One region of the Rhizobium sp. H4 genome, then DNA from elsewhere that is predicted to be linked to it. Evidence: riboswitches for the same ligand, from Rfam matches in the RefSeq annotation. Region 1 holds a riboswitch; each other region holds the start of a gene.
What was found. A riboswitch is a leader RNA that binds a small molecule or an ion and turns the genes downstream of it on or off. The one in region 1 is predicted to bind thiamine pyrophosphate.

Region 1 (7,014 bases):
CCCGGATGTCGTTCCTGAAAGGGCGTGGTGATGCGCGAAAGCATGGCGAGGGCCGTCGGGATGGCGGCGAGACGAATGTGGCCGGAAAGACCGCGCCGCGCCGCGCGCATTTCCTCGCGCATGGTGCGGGCATCGCCGACGATGCGCCGCGCCCATTCGAGCACGCGCTGCCCCTCCGGCGTCAGCCCCTGATATCGCGACCCGCGCTGCACCAGCATGACGCCGAGCTGATCCTCCAGCTGGCGGATGGCGGCCGAGAGCGTCGGCTGCGAGATCCCGCATTCCTCCGCGGCGCGGCCGAAATGCTTTTCATTGGCAAGGGCGATGAAGAATTCCAGCTTGTCGATCATCCGGTCTCCCGATCCGGCGTGAGGTCATCCGGATCCAGCCCATCCTCGTGCGCAGCCGCCGCGCTACGCGACATGCTTAACCGTTTTCGGCAGCCGGAAAAAGATCGAACAATGATTCGAGGAAGGCGAGCACACTGAGATCGCCGATGCTGTAATAAACCAGCCTGCCTTCGCGGCGCGTATTGACCAGACCTACAAGCCTCAGGCGCGCGAGCTGCTGCGAGACCATTGCCTGTTGAATGCCGAGAATAGTCTCGATTTCACCGACCGTCCGCTCCTCATTCGCTAATATGCAGAGAATCAGAAGTCGGGTCTGGTGCGCCAGCGCTTTCAGCAGATCGCTCGCCTCGTGGGCTTTTCCAGCGAGTTTGTGCAAGTCCTGGCCGGACATCCCCGGCTCGGGTTTGGGCAACGGCATTCGGTATCTCGGAAGGAAGCACTGAGGTAGATCAGTACAATAGCATATTCACACAAGCGAATTATTCCAAAGTAACGAAATGCCAAAAAAAGTCCAAGCAAATCAGCAGATAAGCTGACCGCCATTGATCTCGATCACCTGACCGGTGATGTAGCCCGAAAGCAAAGGGGCGGCCAGAAAGAGATAGGCGGGAGCACAATCCTCCGCCGTGCCGAGCCGCTGTAAAGGTATGGTCTTCTTCGTCTGCTCCAGCTTTTCGCGGGAGGAATAGCGCTCATGGAAATCCGTCTCGATCGTTCCCGGCGAGACGCAATTGACCCGGATGCCATCCGGCGCCAGCTCACGGGCAAGCGCCTTGGAATAGGTGGAAACGAAGGCTTTCGAGGCCGAATAGACCGAAGAACCGGGACTGCCGCCGGTCAGCGCTGAAATCGAAACGGTGTTGACGATGGCCGCGCCTTCGGCCGCCTTCAATGCCGGCAACAGCGCCCGGGTCAACGCCACCACCGACGTCTGGTTCAGCCGCACGATCGCTTCATAATCTGCGTCCGTCAGCGTCGCAGCCGGAAAACGGCCGAGCATGGTGCCGGCATTGTTGACGAGCACATGCACCTTGTCGAAGAAGGCGAGAGCGTCCTCCGCAAATTGCGCGGCGCCGCCGGCGGCGGTGAAATCGGCGTGCAGCAACAGCGCCCGTCTTTCCGATTCGGCCGTCAGCAGGAAATCCGGCAGATCCCGTCCAGGTTTGCGGCCGGTATGGACGATCACCTTCGCGCCGCAATCCAGGAACTGGCGGGCCACCTCGAGGCCGATACCCCGGCCGGCGCCGGTGACGACGACATTGCGATTTTCGAATAGTCTCGGATGGAACACGAAGCCGTCCTCCTCGCGGACAATGCCGCCGGTTGCGCCCTTCGCCCTTAACATATGAGCGCGCCGGCCGAAAGAAAGGCATGCACCGATCTTTCCGCCGGAGACCTCGGGAAAGCTCAGCTTTCGTTCTCGTTCTCCAGTAGCCGCGCACCCGGCCCTTCTTCGCCAAGCCGATCGCAGGGATTGCGCAACGGACAGCTCTCGATCGACAGGCAGCCGCAGCCGATGCAGCCGGTCAGGCGGTCGCGCAGCAGGCTGAGCCGTCTGATTCGCTCGTCGAGTTCATTCTTCCAGCGCGCCGACAGCGTCTGCCAGTCGGCAACCGTCGGTGTGCGCCCCTGCGGCAGAGAGGCGAACGCCGTCTGGATTTCTAAGAGCGGAATGCCGACACGCTGCGCCACTTTGATGATGCCGAGCCGGCGAAGCACGTCACGTCCGTAGCGCCGCTGATTGCCGCGTGTACGGATGCTGGAGATCAGCCCCTTGGCCTCATAGAAATGCAGCGCCGAAACGGCAAGACCACTGCGTTCCGCCACTTCGCCAACCGTCAGAAGCCTGCCGAGCGGCGTTGCAGAAATCGTATCCATCACCCTCTTGACCTCAATATTAGTTGAGGTTTTATAAGGCCTACTCCACCGGTCGTAAAGCAGGAAGAAGCGACGCGCGATCACCAGGCGATAACAGGCCGAAATCATGGCGCCGGCATTTGCGGCCCTCGCACCGGCCGCGTCCTGCAATAGAGAGCCGCCCAAGACGAGCTCGGGTTCCGTTCCCGGCAGGTACGGAACCTCGGAAAACACCCGGACAGAACTCCGTCCGGGTGTTTTTTCGCGTCTGCGGTTCGGTTCCGACCGGACGAACGGGATCGTGATTTTGCGGTTGCGGTAAGAAAACCTGGATGATAGTTTTCGCCGAAATCACAGGGGAGCTCCGTGTCGCCGGGGCTGAGATGAGAAGCGCAAGCCTCCGGACCCTTCAAAGCTGATCTGGGTAATGCCAGCGGAGCGAGGTTCAGATGTTTCCGAGCGCACAAGTGTCACCCTGGCCGATGTCCGGCGGCTTCCCCGGCACCATTCTCGATGTCTTCGACAGGTTTGCGTATCTGCGCCGCCGCGCGACTAATCAAGCGCGCAAAGGAGGCTGCGGCGCTTTGAATTGCTGCATGACCTTGGATCGATTCCGATTTGAAGACTCATGCAGCCGGACGAAAGCCTGAAATCGACGTTGATGACATCGCCACCACCATCGGATTCGCGTGTTGCCGCGCTCGGTGCCGGCCTGTACCGGGCGATCCCGGCCCTGCTCGCCGGTTTTGTCTTTCTGGCCGCATGGGAACTTTATGTCGATCTTTCCGGCATCAAACCATCCATCCTGCCAGCACCTTCGCGTATCCTTACCCAAGGCTGGCTGAACCGCGAAGCGTTAATAGCAAACACCTGGCCGACGCTCGGCGCCACACTCGGCGGCTTCGCCCTGTCGCTCGCCTTCGCTTTCGTCTCGTCGATCCTGATGGATTTCATGCCCTCCATGCGCCGGGCGTTGCTGCCGATCTTCATTGGCAGCCAGACCCTGCCGCTGGTGGCGATCGCGCCGCTCGTCGTTCTCTGGTTCGGATTCGGCCTGTTGCCGAAGATATTGTTGGTAGCGCTCGTCACCTTCTTCCCGCTGCTCGTCGCCCTGCTGCAGGGTTATGAGGCGACCGACCGCGACATCGCTGAACTCTTGAACTCGATGAAGGCAAGCCGCTGGCGCATTTTCCGCCTGGCCCGGCTTCCCTCCTCGCTGCCCTATTTTTTCGCCGGCCTCAGGATCTCGATCACCTATGCCGTCGTTGGCGCGATCTTTGCCGAATATGCGGGAGCCGCGCGCGGCCTCGGCATCTATATCCTCAACGCCAAGAACAATTTCCGGCCGGATCTCGTCCTCGCCGCCGTCGTCGTCAGCGCCGTGCTGACACTCTGCCTCTTCGCAGTGACGCTGATGATCGAGCGTCTCGTCATGCCCTGGCAACCGTCCGGGGAGCGCCGCCGATGACCGATGAACTGGTCGAACTGCGTAAGATTTCGAAAACCTTCGACGGCATGCAGGTGCTCGGCGATATTTCGCTCGCGGTCGCAAGCGGCGAGTTCGTTTCGATCGTCGGCCCCTCCGGCTCCGGAAAATCGACGGTGCTTCGATTGCTGACCCAGGCGCTGCGACCCGATTCCGGCGCCCTGCTGTTCAAGGGCGCGCCCCTCGAACAGACGCCGCATTCCTTCGCCTTCATGCCGCAACGCGATGCGCTGATGCCCTGGCGCCGGATCATCGACAATGCCGCACTCGGCCTGGAGGTGCGCGGCATGAGCCGCCGCGCCGCCCGCGCCACGGTGGCGCCGCTGTTCGAGCACTTCGGCCTTGCCGGCTTCGAACACCATTATCCCGCCGAACTTTCCGGCGGCATGCGCCAGCGCGCCGCGCTGTTGCGCACCGTCGTCCAGAGCCAGGACGTGCTGCTCCTCGACGAGCCTTTCGGCGCGCTGGACGCGCTGACACGCATGCAGATCCAGGAATGGCTGCAGGGCATGTGGACGCAACATCGCTGGACGGCCTTGTTGATCACCCACGATGTTCGCGAGGCGGTATTCCTCTCCGACCGGATCTACGTGCTATCGGCCCGCCCGGCGCGTATCATCCGCCAATTCCGCGTTCCCCTGCCCCGCCCGAGAAGCATCGCCGATCTCGGCTCGCCGGCGGCCCAGGCGATCGAGACCGAAATCCTGCAAACCCTGCTTCATCCGCTAGAACAGGATGATTTTAGGCCGGTCGGCCCAAATTCCGAATCCCGTTCTGATTTAAAGAGTTAGAGCATGACGTTGTCCGAAGACCGCTCACCTTTTCGGCATTATGCTCTAGAGACCTGAGGAGGTCACCATGCTGCTTCTCACCCGTCGACAGACGATCCTCGCCGCCCTCGCGACAAGCCTCGCCGGCCGCACCGCCTACGCCCAGTCAGCGCCGGCAAAGGTTCGCATTGCGCTAGACTGGACGCCCAACACCAACCATATCGGCATCTATGTCGCCAAGGCGAAGGGCTTCTATGCGGCCGCCGGACTCGATGTCGAAATTCTACCCTTTACCGATACCAGCGCCGGCACGCTGGTGTCGAACGGGGTTGCCGATTTCGGCATTAGTAGCGAGATCGAGGCCATGACGCAGCGCGCCGGCGGCGGTGACGTGAAGATGGTCTATGGCGTCGTCCAGACCGAAACCGCGCGCCTGATCTACAAGGGCGGACGCGACGACATCAAGCGCCCAAAGGATCTCGACGGCAAGACCTATGGCGGCTTCGGCGGCACCTGGGAGAGCGCGCTGGTCTCCGCGATGATCCGCAATGACGGCGGCACGGGCGACGTCAAAACCGTTACCCTCGGCACCTCCGCCTACGAGGCGCTGGACAATGGCTCGATCGATTTCACGCTGGAGATCTACACCTGGGAAGGCATCGCCGCCGAACTGGAAAACCGCAAGATCGGCCGCTTCCACTATTCCGATTACGGTATTCCCGACGAGCAAACGACGGTCATCGTCTCCAGCGACGCCTATCTCTCGGCCAGCCGGGAACACGCCCGCGCCTTTATCCAGGCGACGCGCCAGGGTTATGCCTACTCCGTCGACCATCCCGACGAAGCCTGCGAACTGCTGATTTCGAACAGCAATGGCGCACTGATGAATACGGAACTGGTAAAGGCGTCCCAGAAGGCATTGATCGATGGGCATTTCCTCAAATCCGAGGCCGGCGTGATCGGCACAATCGATCCGGCGAAGGCCGATGCCATCGGCGCCTTCCTGCTCGAGAACGGCATCCTGGTCGATGCGAATGGCGCAAAGCTCAAGGAGAAGCCGGACTTTTCCACCTATTATACCAACGAACTTCTCGGCTGAACCCATCCCGGCCTTGCCCGAGGCGGGGTTCCACGGCAAGCTTTTGCTTGGTGCGGTTTGAGCCGGATCGGGCAGGGTGAGGAACGACATGCGACCACAGGAGAGGCTAGCCGGAGCGGACTTTCTGCGCGCGACGGCCTGCCTGCTGGTGCTTGCTCATCATCTCGCGCTCCGGCTGGATATGCGCCGAATTCCCGATGAATTGGCACCGGCGGCGCATATTCTCCGCTTCGGCAATTTCGGCGTCGCCATTTTCTTCGTGCTCAGCGGCTTTCTTCTGGCCCGGCCTTTCTGGCGCGCGCTCGATGCCGGCAGCGACATGCCGAGCCTTGCCAGCTATACCATCCGCAGGGCGGCGCGGATTGCCCCCGGCTTCTGGGTCGCCGCCACCGTCGGCTTTATGGTCAGCCTGACGCTGCTTGCCGTGCCGCTGACACCGGAGCTTGCAATCCGCTATGTTTCCGGAATGCTGTTCATGAGCCAATGGCATTGGCGCACGTTTTTCCCTGTCGAAGCCGACGGACCGCTCTGGTCCATCCCCTTCGAGGTCACCAGCTATGTGCTCCTGCCGGGCTGCTTTTTCCTCTTGTTTCGCCTGCCGCGGCTGCGGCAGCGCCGGTTGCTGGCCCGTTCCGCCTGGCTCTGCGTCATTGCCGTCGTCCTCATTGCCCATCTGGCGATCCTCAGGTTCTTCGCGCTGGACGACATCGGGCGGGGCTGGGCCTATGGCCTGCAGGGCGGGGCGAAGGAATGGATGCCCAACTACAATCCGATCGGCTTCTTCGCCGTCTTCGCGCTCGGCGCGCTTGCCGCCGGCATCGACGTTATGCTGCCTGCAAGGCGTTCCTTCTGGTTCGATGCCGCAGCACTTCTCGCTTTATCCATCGCCGGCTACCGCCTCGCCATATCGCCAGGCGGTTCGGCCGAGGCTTACGGCTGGCTAGACATCCCCTACGGATTTCCGGTCTTTCCGCTGGCGATCGCAACCGCACTCGTATCGCTCTGCCATTCGCATCACCTGGGCAGGTTGCTCGACAACACTCCCGTCCGCTACGTCGCCAAGATCTCGTTCGGCATCTATATCTGGCAGGAGATCATCCTGACATTGATCCAAAGACTCGATCCCGGTTCGTTCGGCGCTTCCTCAGACAATGTCGTCATCGGCTGGCTGCAATCCTGCGCACTGACGGCGGCGCTTGTCCTTCTGGCGGCAAGTCTCAGCTACCATCTGTTGGAACGACCGGCGATCGAATTCGGAAACCGTCTGACATCTCGCCCACCCGATCGGGCTACTCCTTTTAAAGTATAATATTGTTTTCGCCTCAACTATAGGCATTAAGGTTAACCAGGAATACTCCCATTTTTGGTGTCTCCAGGGTTAGCGATTTGTTAATTATGACGATGACAAACCTTACCTGAGCATGTATTTGTCTCCACACAGTTCAGAATTGC
Region 2 (7,014 bases), on a different contig from region 1:
CGGCCTGGCCGATATATTGCCGGCCGGCGGCGATCATTGTTCCCCAGGTCGGGATCTCCGGGCTGACGCCGAGGCCGAGGAAGGAGAGGCCGGCTTCGGCCAGCATCGCGCTGGCGAAGAGGAAGGTGGCCTGCACCAGGATCGGCGACAGCAGATTGCGCAGCACATGCCGGGTCATGATGTGGAAGGTGGAAATGCCGAGCGCCTTGGCTGCCTCGACATAGGGCAGCTCGCGAATAACCAGCGTCGACGCGCGGACGATGCGGGCAAGACGCGGGAAATAAACGATCGACAGCGCGATGATGACCGTCGTCAATGACGGGCCGAGGGCGGCGACAAGGGCGATCGCCAGCAGAATATCCGGGAACGCCATCATCGCGTCGATCAGCCGGGCAATCGGCGTGTCGAGCTTCTGGAAAAAGCCGGCAAGCAGGCCGAGCGTCACGCCGATCACCGCCGACAGGCTGACGACCGCCGCACCAACGAGCAGCGACAGGCGGCCGGCAAAGATCGTGCGCGAGAAGACGTCGCGGCCGAACTCGTCGGTGCCGAAGAAGAAGGTGCCGCCCGGCGGCTTCAACCGGTTGACGATCGAAAGCTTGGAGGGCGAATAGGGCGCGACGACAGGCGCAAAGACCGCCAGCAGCACGAAGATCGCCAGGATCAGCAGACCGAAGGCCACCGTCTTGCGCTTCAGCAGGCGGCGGAGGAATTTGCTGCCCTCGCTCTCGGCGGGCTTGATTGCAATATCGGCCATCAGTAGCGCACCCTCGGATCGACCAGCAGATAGAGCATGTCGATCGCAAAATTGATCAGCACGTAGAGGGCGGCGATGACGAGCAGCGCCCCCTGGATGACGGGATAGTCGCGGCGCAGCACCGCCGAGACGACGAGATTGCCGACGCCCGGCAGACCGAAGACGGTCTCGGTGACGACGGCGCCGGACATCAATACGGCCGCCGTCAGGCCGAGCACCGTCAGGATCGGGATCAACGCGTTCTTCAGCGCGTGCTTGAGGATGACCTTGCGCTCGATCAGCCCCTTGGCGCGGGCCGTACGGATATAATCATCGCCGAGCACATCGAGCATCGAGGCGCGGGTGAAGCGCAGGATCAGCGCCGAAGAGACGATACCGAGCGCAAAGGCCGGCAGTGTCAGATGATACATGCGGTCGGCAAAGGTCGAGCCGGGGCCGCCATAGCCCGAAACAGGGAAGAGATTGAGCCTGACGGCGAAGAACTGCATCAGGATGAGACCAAGCCAGAAGCTTGGAATGCTGGCGGCAAACATGGCCAGCGTCGTTGCCGCCTGGTCGACGAAGGAGCCGCGCCGATAGGCGGCATAGATACCGATCGGCAGCGCAATGATGCTGGCGATGGCAAGGGAAAACAGCGTCAGGAAAAAGGTCGGCTCGGCGCGGTCGAGCAGAGCCGACGTGACCGGCATGTTGAGGAAGATCGACTGGCCGAGATCGCCCTTCAGCAGCTGGCCGATATAATAGACATATTGCAGGCCGAGCGACTGATCGAGGCCGAGCCTGCTTCTCAGATCGGCAATATCCTGCGGCGTCGCATCCGGCCCGAGCATGACCGCGGCCGGATCCCCCGGCGTCACCCGCACGATGACGAAGACGATCGTGACGACGAGAAACATCACGACGATCATGCCGAACAGGCGCTGGAGGATGTAGCGGATCATCCGAACTTTGCTCCTCGGCTTGGTTCGCGCAGCATCCACCTTCCCTCATTCCTGTGCTTGTCACAGGAATCCAGCGCGCCCAAGTCCTTGGGCGCGAAAGACTCTTTGATCGGATAAGGGTCAATCACGGCGCAGAAGCGCCGTGGCTGGATTCCTGTGACAACCACAGGAATGAGGGAGCAACTGGCGGCCACCGAAATCACTCCATCACTTCTTGATCGAAGCGTTCCAGAAATACGGCCACGGAGCCGGATCGACGCCTTCGAGCTTGACCGATTTCGCCGAAACCGCGTTGAAATCGCCGATCTTCATGAAGGGCGCATCGGCATAAACGGCCTTCTGGACATCGGCCCAGAGTGCGACACGCTTCTTCGGATCGACTTCGGAGGTGAAGGCATCGACGGCGGCCTTGCGGGCCGGCGTATCCCACCAGCCGGGCGAGCTGGTCGAGAGCGAGCCGATCAGCGCCGGCTCCGGCAGGAACGGGCTGTGGGTGATGTAGATATCCCAGAGCTTCGGATCGGTACGGCGCTGCGTCAGCGTCGCCCAATCCACCACCTGCATATCGACGGTGAAGCCGGCAAGCTTCAGATATTCGGCGGCGACCTGCGCCATCTTGTAATGGAATTCGTACTGGCGGCTGGTCAGGATGCGGATCGGCTCGCCATTGTATCCGGCCTTCTTGGCGGCAGCCGCCGCCCCTTCCGGATCGGCGACATTGTAGGCGCCTTCGGCGCCGGCATCGGTCGACCAGGAAAAGGTCTTCGGATAGATGGCGCCGTCGAGCGCATAGAAATCCGTGCTGCCGAAGGCGGCGGCCAGCATGTCTTCCATGCTGAGCGCCTGGCGGATCGCCTTGCGAACCTCGACATTCCCGGCAACACCTTCCTTCGTGTTGAAGACGAAAACTGGATAACCGAAGGGCTTGAGCATGACCGGCTGCGAGGCGGTCGAGGCCTTCAGCTTGTCGTAGGATTCGACCGGGATCGAATCGACATAATCGTACTGGCCGGAAACGGCGGCCTCGACGCGGGTATTCGGATCCGGCACCGGCACGAAGCGGATTTCGTCGAGATACTGACGGCGGGCGCCGCCATAACCATTGCTGTCGCCTTCGCGCGACTTGTATCCGTCGAAGCGGACGAGCTGGATATATTGGTCGGCCTTGCGCTCCTTCAGCATATAGGGGCCGGTGCCGATGAACTCCTTCATCGGCTCGTCCTGCTTTTCCGACGGGATGATGATCGCCGCCGAATTGTTGAAGGCGAGCAGCGAGGTCAGCGGCGCATAGGGCTGCTTCAGCGTGATGGTCACGGTCGCCGGATCGGCAGCCGCGATCTTGTCGATGAAGCCCGCCACCTGCTTGCCGCGCGAGGCGATCTTCATCCAGCGGTTCAGCGAGGCGACGACATCCTCGGACGTCATGTCGCTATTGTCGTGGAACTTGATGCCGGCCCTGAGCTTGATCGTATAGGTTTTGCCGTCGGCGCTGATCTCGGGCAGGCTTTCGGCCAGAAGCGGCGTCACGTTCCAGCTCTTGTCGAAGGTGTAGAGCGTTTCGAAAATATGCTGCGTGACGATGCCGACGAGATCGGCCGTCGACGACATCGGATCGAGCGTCGGCGGCTCGCCGATCGTCGCGACATTGATGACGCCGCCCTTTTCCTCAGCAAGCAAGGTCGAAGGCAGGGCGACGAGCGCAGTGCCGAGCAGGAATGCGACAAGCGTTTTCATATGAGAGCTCCCGGTTAAGTTCCACAATTATGTAATTCATGTTTTTGTAACAGAATAAGAGATGAAATGATCGTGTCAAGCGGAAGCCGTGGATTATGTCGTGAGACGAGGTCGCAGCGGCAAACAGCACCGAACCGCGTGTGCGGCTAGCCGCCTGCCCGAAGCTCGCGCATTATGCGAGCGTGAAGAATCGGCAGCGCCACGGCTTCAATAGAGCGAGGATGGAATGAGCATCGATTTCAACGACGGAAAATGGCGGAACGAACCGGAAAGCTGGCACGCCGACGCAACCGGCCTGACGCTGACAACAGGCGAAAAGACCGATTTCTGGCGGGAAACCTATTACGGCTTCACCCGCGACAGCGGCCACTTCCTCGCCTTCCCGACGACCGAGAGCTTCACCGCGCAGATCCGCGTACAAGGCGAGTTCCGCACCCTTTACGACCAGGCCGGCCTGATGGTGCGCCTCGACGAAAAACGCTGGGTCAAGACAGGCGTCGAATTCACCGACGGCGAGGCCTTCCTGAGCACCGTCGTCACCGACGGCAGGTCCGACTGGTCGGTGTCGCAGCCTTTCAAGGAACTCAAAGATTTCCGCATCCGCGTCACCCTCGCAGGCGGCGCCCTGCGTATCCAGGCCTCCCGCGACGGCAGCCGCTGGCCGCTACTGCGGTTAGCGCCCTTCCCCGCTGCCGGCCGATACGAGGTTGGGCCGACCGCGTGCACGCCGGAGCGAAGCGGGTTGACGGTGCGTTTTTCGGAGTTTTCGATCGGGCCGGCAATTACGACGGATCTGCATGATTTAAGTTGAGGAACGCTGTGATGCGTTCAACCAGATTTGTCGGAAGGCAGGCGGAACGCTATTTTCGGGATGACAGCCGCGTCGTTCTCTGCGAAAAAGAGCGGGATGAGAGACAGGGGCGTTCGTCGACAGGCGGGCTGAGAAGAACCCTTCGAACCTGAACCGGATAATGCCGGCGGAGGGAGTCGCTCGGGGCATCGCCGTCGACGCGCCCCGCGCCTGCCCCGCCTGAAAGGGGCGCCATGCAGAGCAAGACCACCTCGGGAGCCATGCTGGAGGCGATGCGGGAGAAGCCGCCGCTCGTCCACTGCATCACCAATTATGTCGCCATGAACGTCGCGGCCAATGTCCTGCTTGCCTCAGGCGCTTCGCCCGCCATGGTGCATGCGGCTGAGGAAGCCGGCGAATTCGCCGGCATCGCGAGCGCGCTGACCGTCAATATCGGCACGCTGTCGACGCAATGGCTCGACGGCATGCAGGCGGCGGCCAAGGCGGCAGCCTCAGCCGGCAAACCCTGGGTGCTCGATCCGGTGGCGCATTATGCCACCGCCTTTCGCCGCCAAGCAGTCACCGATCTGCTGGCGCTGAAGCCCACGATCATCCGCGGCAATGCTTCCGAGATCATCGCGCTTGCCGGCGGGGAAAGCCGCGGCCAGGGCGTCGACAGCCGCGATCCGGTCGAGCAGGCGGAAGATTCGGCCCGTCGGCTCGCGGAGCGGCAGCAGGCCATCGTCGCCGTCACCGGCGCCGTCGATTTCGTGACCGATGGCGAAAGAGCCGTGCGCATCAAGGGCGGATCGGTGCTGATGCCGCAGGTGACCGCGCTCGGCTGCTCACTGACCTGCCTTATCGGCGCCTTTGCCGCCACCGCGCCCGAGGATCTGTTCGGCGCGACGGTCGCAGCGCTCGCAACCTTTGCCGTCGCTGGCGAAGATGCCGCACTCGGGGCGGCCGGCCCCGGCTCGTTCGCCTGGCGCTTCCTCGATGCGCTGGCCGCGCTCGACGGCGAAGCGCTGGATGCGAGAGCCAGGGTATCGATTGCATGAAGGCTTTCGACCTTTCGCTCTATCTCGTGCTCGATCCGGATCTCTGCGCCCCGATCGGCATGGTCGAGACCGCCCGGCTTGCCGTTGCCGGCGGCGCGACAATGGTGCAACTGCGCGACAAAAGAGCCGGCACTTCGAAGATGATCGAGACCGGCCGCGCCTTGAGAATGGCGCTCGGTGGCACCGGCGCCCGTCTCATCGTCAATGACGATGTCGAGGCGGCGATCGCCATCGGCGCCGACGGGTTGCATATCGGCCAGGAGGACCTGAACGCGCGCGCCGCGCGGGAGATGATCGGTCCCGACATGATCCTCGGCCTCTCGGTCGAAACCGAGGCGCTCGCCGCCGCCGTCGATCCGGGTCTCGTCGATTATACGGGCGTCGGCCCGGTGTTTGCGACGCCAACCAAGGCCGACCACAAGCAGCCGATCGGCTTTGATGGTCTCGCCAGACTGGTGCAGCTCTCGCCAGTGACGTCCGTCGCCATCGGCGGGCTGAAGGCGGATCATGTGGCCGAAGTCTTTGCTGCCGGCGCCAAGGGGCTTGCCGTCGTCTCCGCCATCTGCGGCACGCCGGACCCGGAAGCGGCCACGCGCCGCATAGCTGCAGAAATTCGAAAGGTTCCGGCATGATCCGCAACGTTCTTTCCATCGCCGGCTCCGATCCCTCGGGCGGCGCCGGCATCCAGGCCGATCTCAAGGCCTTTTCCGCCCGCGGCGTCTACGGCATGGCGGTGCTGACCGCGCTGACGGCGCAGAACACCCAAGGGGTCACCGGCGTGCATCTGGTGCCGCCTCCATTCGTCGCCGACCAGATCGCTGCCGTCTTTGCCGATGTGCGCGTCGATGCGGTCAAGATCGGCATGATCGCCAATGCCGAGATCGCCGAGGCCGTCGCCGCCGCACTTTCTAAAGCTCTGGCCGCAGCAACAGCCAACGGACGCGGCATTCCTGTCGTCCTCGATCCCGTCATGATCGCCAAAGGCGGTGCCGCCCTGCTCGCGCCCGAAGCGGTCGACGTGCTGACCCTCCGGCTGCTGCCGCTCGCCACGCTTTTGACGCCGAACCTGCCGGAGGCCGCCGCGCTGCTGCACCAGCCGGTCGCGACGAGCCGGGCTGACATGGCGGCGCAGGCCGAACAGCTGCGCGCACTCGGCCCGGCCGCCGTGCTGGTCAAGGGCGGCCATCTCGACTGCGACGAAAGCCCCGACGTGCTGGCCGCCGCCGATGGCCTGCACTGGTTCGAAGCCCAGCGGGTGCCGACCAAGAACACCCACGGCACCGGATGCACACTGTCGAGCGCGCTGGCGGCCGAGCTTGCCAAGGGCGCCTCGGCGCGGCAGGCCGTTTCGATTGCCAAGGATTATCTTGCCGGCGCGGTCGCGGCGGCCGGAAATCTCAGCGTCGGCTCCGGCCACGGTCCGGTGCAGCATTTTCATGCGCTTTGGAAAGACGGCGAATGAAGGCAGCCGCCCCTCATCCGCCTGCCGGCACCGACCGGGGTCGAACCACGGGTCTCGACCCGTCCTTCGGCCCCCCGTAAACGGGCGAAGGGGGATAGCCGCAGCCTCTCCGTTCCTCTCTGCCTCTCGCAGGGCACGTCCCCTCGCCCCGTTTACGGGGAGAGGGTTAGGGTGAGGGGCAGCTACGGACGCCAACCAGACGGCCGTGGCCTTATGCGAGCATGACGAAGAGGAGCTGACCCACTTTGTCAGCAGTTTGAAACGGCCCGTCC
Region 3 (7,014 bases), on a different contig from region 1:
CCGACCACCGCCCTCGACGCCACCATTCAGGCGCAGATCCTCGATCTTTTGATCGAGCTTCGCGCCGAAACCGGCATGGCGACGATCTTCATCAGCCACGATCTCGGCGCCGTCAGCCAGGTCTGCGAACGCGCCTGCGTCATGTATGCCGGCCGCATCGTGGAGCAGGGTGCGATCGAAGCCCTCTTCGAGAGCCCGCAGCACCCCTATACGCGCGGCCTGTTCGACGCCATTCCGCGGCTCGACGGCCCGCGCGATCGGCTTATTCCGATTCCCGGGATCGTTCCGCATCCGCAAGACATGCCGGACGGATGCGCCTTTTCTCCCCGGTGTTTCAATGTCGCCATGGACTGCCGGATCCGCATGCCGGACCTGCGTTCGACCGCCGATGGTCGCGTTCTTGCCTGCCATCACCCGGTCGGAACGACACGCCGGCTTGCAATGCACGCTCTGGAGACCGCATCGTGAGCGAACCTCTGATCGAAGCCAAAGATCTGGTCAGAACCTACGCGGTGCGCCAGGGCACGTTCGGCAAGATGACGCCGGTTCGGGCCGTCGACGGAATTGCACTCAAGGTCATGGCCGGCGAAACGCTCGGTGTGGTGGGAGAGTCAGGCTCCGGCAAATCGACGCTCGGCCGCCTGCTGCTCGGGATCGATCCGCCGCAGGGAGGCGGGACTTTCTTCGAGGGCAGGCCGATGCCCAGGCTCGGCACACCGGAATGGCGGGCGCTACGCGCCAAGATGCAGCTCGTCTACCAGGATCCGCTGGCAGCCCTCGACCGGCGGTTGACGATCGCCGATCAGATCGGCGAACCGGTTGCGATTCACAGGCTGGTACCGAAGGAGCATCGGCCAACGCGTGTCGCCGAGCTGATGGCTGCCGTCGGGCTGCGGCCGGATCAGGCGGGGCGCTATCCCCACGAACTCTCCGGCGGTCAGCGGCAGCGCGCCGTCATTGCCCGCGCGCTCGCCTCGCGCCCCAAACTTCTGATCTGCGACGAGCCGGTCTCGGCCCTCGACGTGTCAATTCAGGCGCAGATCGTCAACATGCTCCGGGACCTCCAGGAGCAGCATCGTATCGCCATGATCTTCATCAGCCATGACCTCAAGGTGGTGCGCAACGTCGCCGACCGGGTTGCGGTCATGTATCTCGGGCGGATCGTCGAAGAGGCGTCGTCCGATGTCATCTTTCAGACGCCGATGCATCCCTACACCAATGCGCTGGTCTCCAGTGTGCCGGTACCGGGCAAGCCGCTCATCGGCCGGGTCATCCTGCAGAGCGAACCACCGAACCCGGCCAACCGCCCATCCGGTTGCGCCTTCCACCCGCGTTGCCCCCTGGTGGCTGATATCTGCCGCACAAGCGCGCCGCTGCTTCGAGAGGTTGCGCAAGGCCGGAGCGCGGCCTGCCACATGGTCGCCGGCGCAGGCCAGCCGGTCGCCGCGTAAGGGGAAAGCCATGCTGCGTTTCGCTCTCATCCGTCTTTTTCGTGCCCTTGTGACAATTCTCGCGGTGCTGACCTTTGCTTTCGTCGTGTTGCGCATGTCCGGCGATCCGGCCCAGGTCATGCTCGGCCCGGATGTTCCGCAGGAATCGGTCGATGCCTTCCGCAAAGCCTGGGGTCTCGATCAGCCGCTGTGGATCCAGTACATTGCCTATATAAAATCGATTTTCACCGGCGATTTCGGCGTCTCCATGCGCGACAAGGCCTCCGCCATCCAGCTGGTGATCGAACGCATTCCGGCGACATTGCAGCTCACCGTGCCGGCGCTTCTGCTCAAGCTGGTGATCGGGATTCCGGCCGGCGTCTACGCCGCCCTTCACCGCCAGAGCACGGTCGACCGGGGCGTCATCCTGGCGGCAATTTTCGGTTTCACTATCCCTTCCTTCGTCATGGGGCTGCTGTTGGTGCTGATCTTCTCCATCACCCTCGGCGTTTTGCCCTCCGGTGGGCAGGACACCTGGCAGCACGGCATCCTGCCGACACTGACGCTGAGCATCGGCGGAATCGGCATTCTCGCGCGCTTCTCGCGCAGCGCGATGATCGAAGTGATGAGCCAGCCCTATATCCGCACGGCATCCGCCAAAGGCATGAAGTGGCCGGACGTCGTCTGGCGCCACGCTTTGCCGAACGCGGCAGTGCCGATCGTCACGATCGTCGGATTCATGGTCGGTTCGTTGATCGCCGGTGCAGTCGTAGTGGAATCGATCTTCTCATGGCCTGGCATCGGCCGCCTGCTGGTCGTCTCCGTGTCCAATCGCGATCTCGCTGTCGTCCAATGCATCCTGCTGATGGTCGCCGCCGCCATGGTCGCGTCAAACCTCATCGTCGATCTGCTCTATGGCTGGCTCGATCCGCGGCTTCGCAGCCAAAGCGCCCATTGACAGGAGGCCCGGCATGAGCGTCACCGACACCGCCCGCCCGCGATCGTCCGAAGTATCCATCCTCATCCGCTTCATCAGACAGTTGCGGCGCGTGCCTTTCTCCGTCGCATTCGCCATCGGCTGGCTTGCGGCCATGGTGTTCGTAGCATTCTGCGCCGATATGATCCGCCCTTACGGCATCACCGCCATGGATTTGCGCAGCCGCCTGTCGCAGCCGGGCAATCCCGCCCATCTGCTCGGAACCGACGAGCTTGGCCGCGACGTCCTCTCCCGGCTCCTTCAGTCGATCCGGGTCTCGCTTGCCATCGCCTTCGGCGCCACGATCATCTCGGCCGTCTTCGGCACGGCGCTTGGCTTTGCTGCTGCGAAGTTCCGCGGCGCGGTCGAGCATCTTGTGCTTGTGCTCGCTGATTTCCAGGCGGCATTGCCCTTCCTCATCATGTCGCTCGCGGTTCTTGCGTTCTTCGGTTCTTCGATGCCGCTGCTGATCGGCCTGATGGGCTTTTACGGCTGGGAACGTTATGCCCGCATCGCCCGCGGGCTCGCGATCTCGGCAAGCGCGCAGGGCTATGCTGCCGCCGTCGTCCAGCTCGGAGCGAGGCCGGCGCGCGTCTACATCAACCATATCCTGCCGAACGTCGCCTCGACGCTGATCGTCTCGATGACGCTCACCTTCCCGGAGATCATTCTGATGGAAAGCGGGCTTTCCTTCCTCGGTCTCGGCGTGCAGCCGCCGGAGACCAGCCTGGGCAACATGGTTGGCTTTGGCCGCGAGTACCTGACGCGCGCACCCTGGATCATGCTGGCGCCGGCCTTCGTGATCATGATGACCACGCTTGCGATCTCGCTGGTCGGCGACTGGCTGCGCGACAAGCTTGATCCCACTCTTCGCTGATCCGTCTCATTTTTGAGGAGAACTCCATGAACAAGATCACCGGCCATCGCGGCGCCCGCAACCTATGGCCCGAAAACTCATTGACGGGCTTCCGAAACGTTCTTGCGCTCGAGATCGATGCAGTGGAATTCGACGTACACCTCACCAATTCTGGCGAGCTGGTCGTCATCCACGATGCGACGCTGGATCGCACGACGGACAAAACCGGGCCGGTTCGTGCGCTGACGCCGGAGTTGCGTGGCGAGACCCATCTTGAAGGCTCCGATGACACTGTGCCAACGCTTGCGGACGTGCTCTCGGTGCTCGTCACCGGTGGCGACAAGCAGCTCCATGTGGAGATCAAATCAGATGAAAAGGGGCGGCCTTATCCCGGCATCGTCGAAAAAGTCGCCGCCGAAATTGAAGGCTTCGGTCTTGCCGCACGCTGCCATTTAACCTCGTTCGACGTTCCTCTTCTTGAGGAGTGCCGCCGTGCGGCGCCAAATATCGCCCGCCTCGTCTCTGTGAATGCTGAATGGGCTGCGAAGCAGGGCGGATTGCGGGCCTTTCTCGAAAGGGTCGATGGTCTCGTCGATATCGTCGCCATTCATCACGAGCTGATGGCGGCGGAATGGCCGCTCATCAGGCAGAAGCTTCCATTGGAACGGCTCTGCGCCTGGACGCTGAACGATGAAACGCTGATCCGCGCCTGGCTGAAGCGTGGAATCGGCCACCTGACCTCCGACAGCCCCGACCTGGCGCTCCGCCTTCGCTCTGAAATTCGATCGCAATTCGAACCGGCCTAGCCGCGGATTGTAAGCGATCTTGTGCCGGCTTCAAAAGCGGCGAGTCGCCAGCCAAGATGAAACGGTTCCTCCCTGCGACTCATCGCTTCGCGGGGTTGCCCAGAATTCAAGGGCTGGACGAGAACACATCAGCCGTGGCTTGACACAAGCGCCGCTGCGGTCTTTGATGGCGAACATTCACCAGGGGTGTCCCGGCAAGGGGCTGAGATTCTGCTAGACGATTCGGCTTTGCCGATTGTGGCGCAGTGACCCGTTGAACCTGATCCAGTTCATACTGGCGTAGGGACGGTGCGGACGCTGCGGCTGTTGGGCGGATTTTCGCTTTGTCGCGCAAGGCGTCCTTCCATCATTCCAACACTGGAACTGGGTCTCCAAACGTCAAACCTTGGAGCCTCATCCATGAATATTGTTGCACCCCAGCTTACCCCCGTCGTCACCACCGGCTCGCTTCCGGCCTCGACCAAGATCGTCAAACCCGGAACCCTCTATCCGGATCTGCGCGTGCCGATGCGCGAAATCAGCCTTCACCCGACCTCCGGCGAGCCGCCGGTTACGGTCTATGATTCCTCCGGCCCCTATACCGATCCGGCCCATGTGGTCTCCATCGACGCCGGGCTGCCGCGTTTGCGCGAGGCCTGGGTTAGGGCGCGCGGCGACGTCGAAGCCTATGAAGGCCGTGTGGTGAAGCCTGAAGACAATGGTTTTGCCACGGGCGAGCGGCTGACGCCGGAATTTCCCATTCGCAACACGCCGCTTAAGGCAAAGGCCGGCCGCGCCGTCACCCAGCTCGCCTATGCGCGTGCCGGCATTATCACCCCGGAAATGGAGTTCATCGCGATCCGCGAAAACCTCGGCCGGCAGGCCGCGAAGGAGGCGCTCGCGCGCGACGGCGAGAGCTTCGGCGCGCATGTTCCGGATTTCGTGACGCCCGAATTCGTGCGCCGGGAAGTCGCCGAGGGCAGGGCGATCATCCCCGCCAATATCAACCACCCCGAGACCGAACCGATGATCATCGGCCGGAACTTCCTCGTGAAGATCAACGCCAATATCGGCAATTCGGCGGTCACCTCGTCAATGGCGGAAGAGGTGGAGAAGATGGTCTGGGCGATCCGCTGGGGCGCCGACACGGTCATGGACCTTTCCACCGGCCGCAACATTCACAACATCCGGGAGTGGATCATTCGCAATTCGCCGGTTCCGATCGGCACTGTTCCGCTTTACCAGGCGCTCGAAAAGGTCAACGGCATTGCCGAAGATCTGACCTGGGAAGTCTATCGGGATACGCTGATCGAACAGGCCGAGCAGGGCGTCGATTATTTCACCATCCATGCCGGCGTGCGGCTGGCCTATATCCCGCTCACCGTCAATCGCGTCACCGGCATCGTCTCACGCGGCGGCTCGATCATGGCCAAGTGGTGTCTGCATCACCACAAGGAGAGTTTCCTCTACGAGCATTTTGAGGAAATCTGCGACATCTGCCGTGCCTATGACGTCTTCTTCTCGCTCGGCGACGGTTTGCGTCCGGGGTCGATCGCGGATGCCAATGACCCAGCACAATTTGCCGAGCTGGAAACGCTTGGCGAGCTGACAAGGATTGCCTGGGCGAAGGACTGCCAGGTGATGATCGAAGGCCCCGGCCATGTGCCGATGCACAAGATCAAAGAGAATATGGACAAGCAGCTCAAGGTCTGCGGCGAAGCGCCCTTCTATACGCTCGGACCGCTGACGACCGACATCGCGCCGGGCTATGATCACATCACCTCCGGCATCGGCGCAGCCATGATCGGCTGGTTCGGCACAGCCATGCTCTGCTACGTCACGCCGAAGGAGCATCTGGGGCTGCCCGACCGCAGCGACGTCAAGACCGGCGTCATCACCTACAAGATCGCAGCGCATGCTGCCGATCTTGCCAAGGGGCATCCGGCCGCCCGCATCCGCGACGATGCGCTGTCGCGGGCGCGCTTCGAATTCCGCTGGGAGGACCAGTTCAACCTCTCCCTCGACCCGGATACGGCGCGTTCCTTCCACGACGAGACCCTGCCGAAGGAGGCGCACAAGGTGGCGCATTTCTGCTCGATGTGCGGCCCGAAATTCTGCTCCATGCGAATTTCCCACGACATTCGCGCCGAAGCTCAGAAAGAGGGATTGGAAGCGATGGCGGCCAAGTACCGCGATGGCGGCGATCTCTACGTGCCGGTCGCAGAGGCGACGAAAACGCCCGCCGGAGAATGACAATGCGCGTTCTCGTCAAGGGGGCCGGCGTTGCCGGCCTCACCGTTGCGTGGCAGCTCTATCGGCACGGTTTCAGGGTCAGCGTCGCTGATCAGGCGGGCGAGGTCGGCGCCGGCGCTTCCGGCTTTGCCGGCGGCATGCTGGCCCCGTGGTGCGAACGGGAGAGCGCGGAGGAGCCGGTGCTGACGCTCGGCCGGCTGGCCGCCGATTGGTGGGAGGCGGCATTGCCGGGTCATGTCAAACGCCGGGGAACGCTTGTCGTGGCGGGCGGGCGCGATGCCAGCGAGCTCGACCGCTTTTCCCGCCGGACAAGTGGATGGGAATGGCTGGACGAGGCGGCGATCGTAGCACTGGAGCCTGATCTCGCCGGCCGCTTCCGCAGGGCGCTGTTCTTCCGGCAGGAAGCGCATCTCGATCCGCGACAGGCGCTCTCGGCCTTGGCAGCAGGACTTGAGGATGCCCGTATGCGCCTGACGTTCGGCGAGCCCGGCGAAGCGGATGTCGATTATAACTGGGTGATCGACTGCACCGGTGCCGCCCAGATCGGCCGGCTGCCCGGATTGCGCGGTGTTCGAGGTGAGATGCTCTGCCTCGAAACAAGCGAGCTCAGTCTCTCCCGCCCCGTCCGCCTGCTGCATCCCCGCCACCCGATCTACATCGTGCCGCGCGAGAAAAACCGCTTCATGGTCGGCGCGACGATGATCGAAAGCGACG

Region 2: linked by a shared signal. The riboswitch ahead of thiM (hydroxyethylthiazole kinase) and the one ahead of C4N04_RS23360 (ABC transporter permease) in region 1 are both predicted to bind thiamine pyrophosphate.
Region 3: linked by a shared signal. The riboswitch ahead of thiC (phosphomethylpyrimidine synthase ThiC) and the one ahead of C4N04_RS23360 (ABC transporter permease) in region 1 are both predicted to bind thiamine pyrophosphate.

What each region holds. Positions count from the first base shown of each region.
Region 1 covers NZ_PSOW01000016.1:84,175-91,188, reverse strand. Annotated here, with positions in the region: gene C4N04_RS23380 (LysR family transcriptional regulator) at 1-350, opposite strand, end outside; gene C4N04_RS23375 (metalloregulator ArsR/SmtB family transcription factor) at 427-768, opposite strand; gene C4N04_RS23370 (SDR family oxidoreductase) at 871-1,641, opposite strand; gene soxR (redox-sensitive transcriptional activator SoxR) at 1,758-2,228, opposite strand; TPP riboswitch at 2,553-2,666, shown strand; gene C4N04_RS23360 (ABC transporter permease) at 2,869-3,675, shown strand; gene C4N04_RS23355 (ABC transporter ATP-binding protein) at 3,672-4,484, shown strand; gene C4N04_RS23350 (ABC transporter substrate-binding protein) at 4,552-5,562, shown strand; gene C4N04_RS23345 (acyltransferase) at 5,651-6,871, shown strand.
Region 2 covers NZ_PSOW01000004.1:249,729-256,742, reverse strand. Annotated here, with positions in the region: gene C4N04_RS08165 (ABC transporter permease) at 1-757, opposite strand, end outside; gene C4N04_RS08160 (ABC transporter permease) at 757-1,698, opposite strand; gene C4N04_RS08155 (ABC transporter substrate-binding protein) at 1,906-3,432, opposite strand; gene C4N04_RS08150 (DUF1349 domain-containing protein) at 3,659-4,243, shown strand; TPP riboswitch at 4,339-4,435, shown strand; gene thiM (hydroxyethylthiazole kinase) at 4,477-5,280, shown strand; gene thiE (thiamine phosphate synthase) at 5,277-5,912, shown strand; gene thiD (bifunctional hydroxymethylpyrimidine kinase/phosphomethylpyrimidine kinase) at 5,909-6,742, shown strand.
Region 3 covers NZ_PSOW01000013.1:28,747-35,760, reverse strand. Annotated here, with positions in the region: gene C4N04_RS20310 (ABC transporter ATP-binding protein) at 1-468, shown strand, start outside; gene C4N04_RS20305 (ABC transporter ATP-binding protein) at 465-1,451, shown strand; gene C4N04_RS20300 (ABC transporter permease) at 1,462-2,388, shown strand; gene C4N04_RS20295 (ABC transporter permease) at 2,402-3,283, shown strand; gene C4N04_RS20290 (glycerophosphodiester phosphodiesterase family protein) at 3,310-4,068, shown strand; TPP riboswitch at 4,241-4,372, shown strand; gene thiC (phosphomethylpyrimidine synthase ThiC) at 4,468-6,300, shown strand; gene thiO (glycine oxidase ThiO) at 6,303-7,014, shown strand, end outside.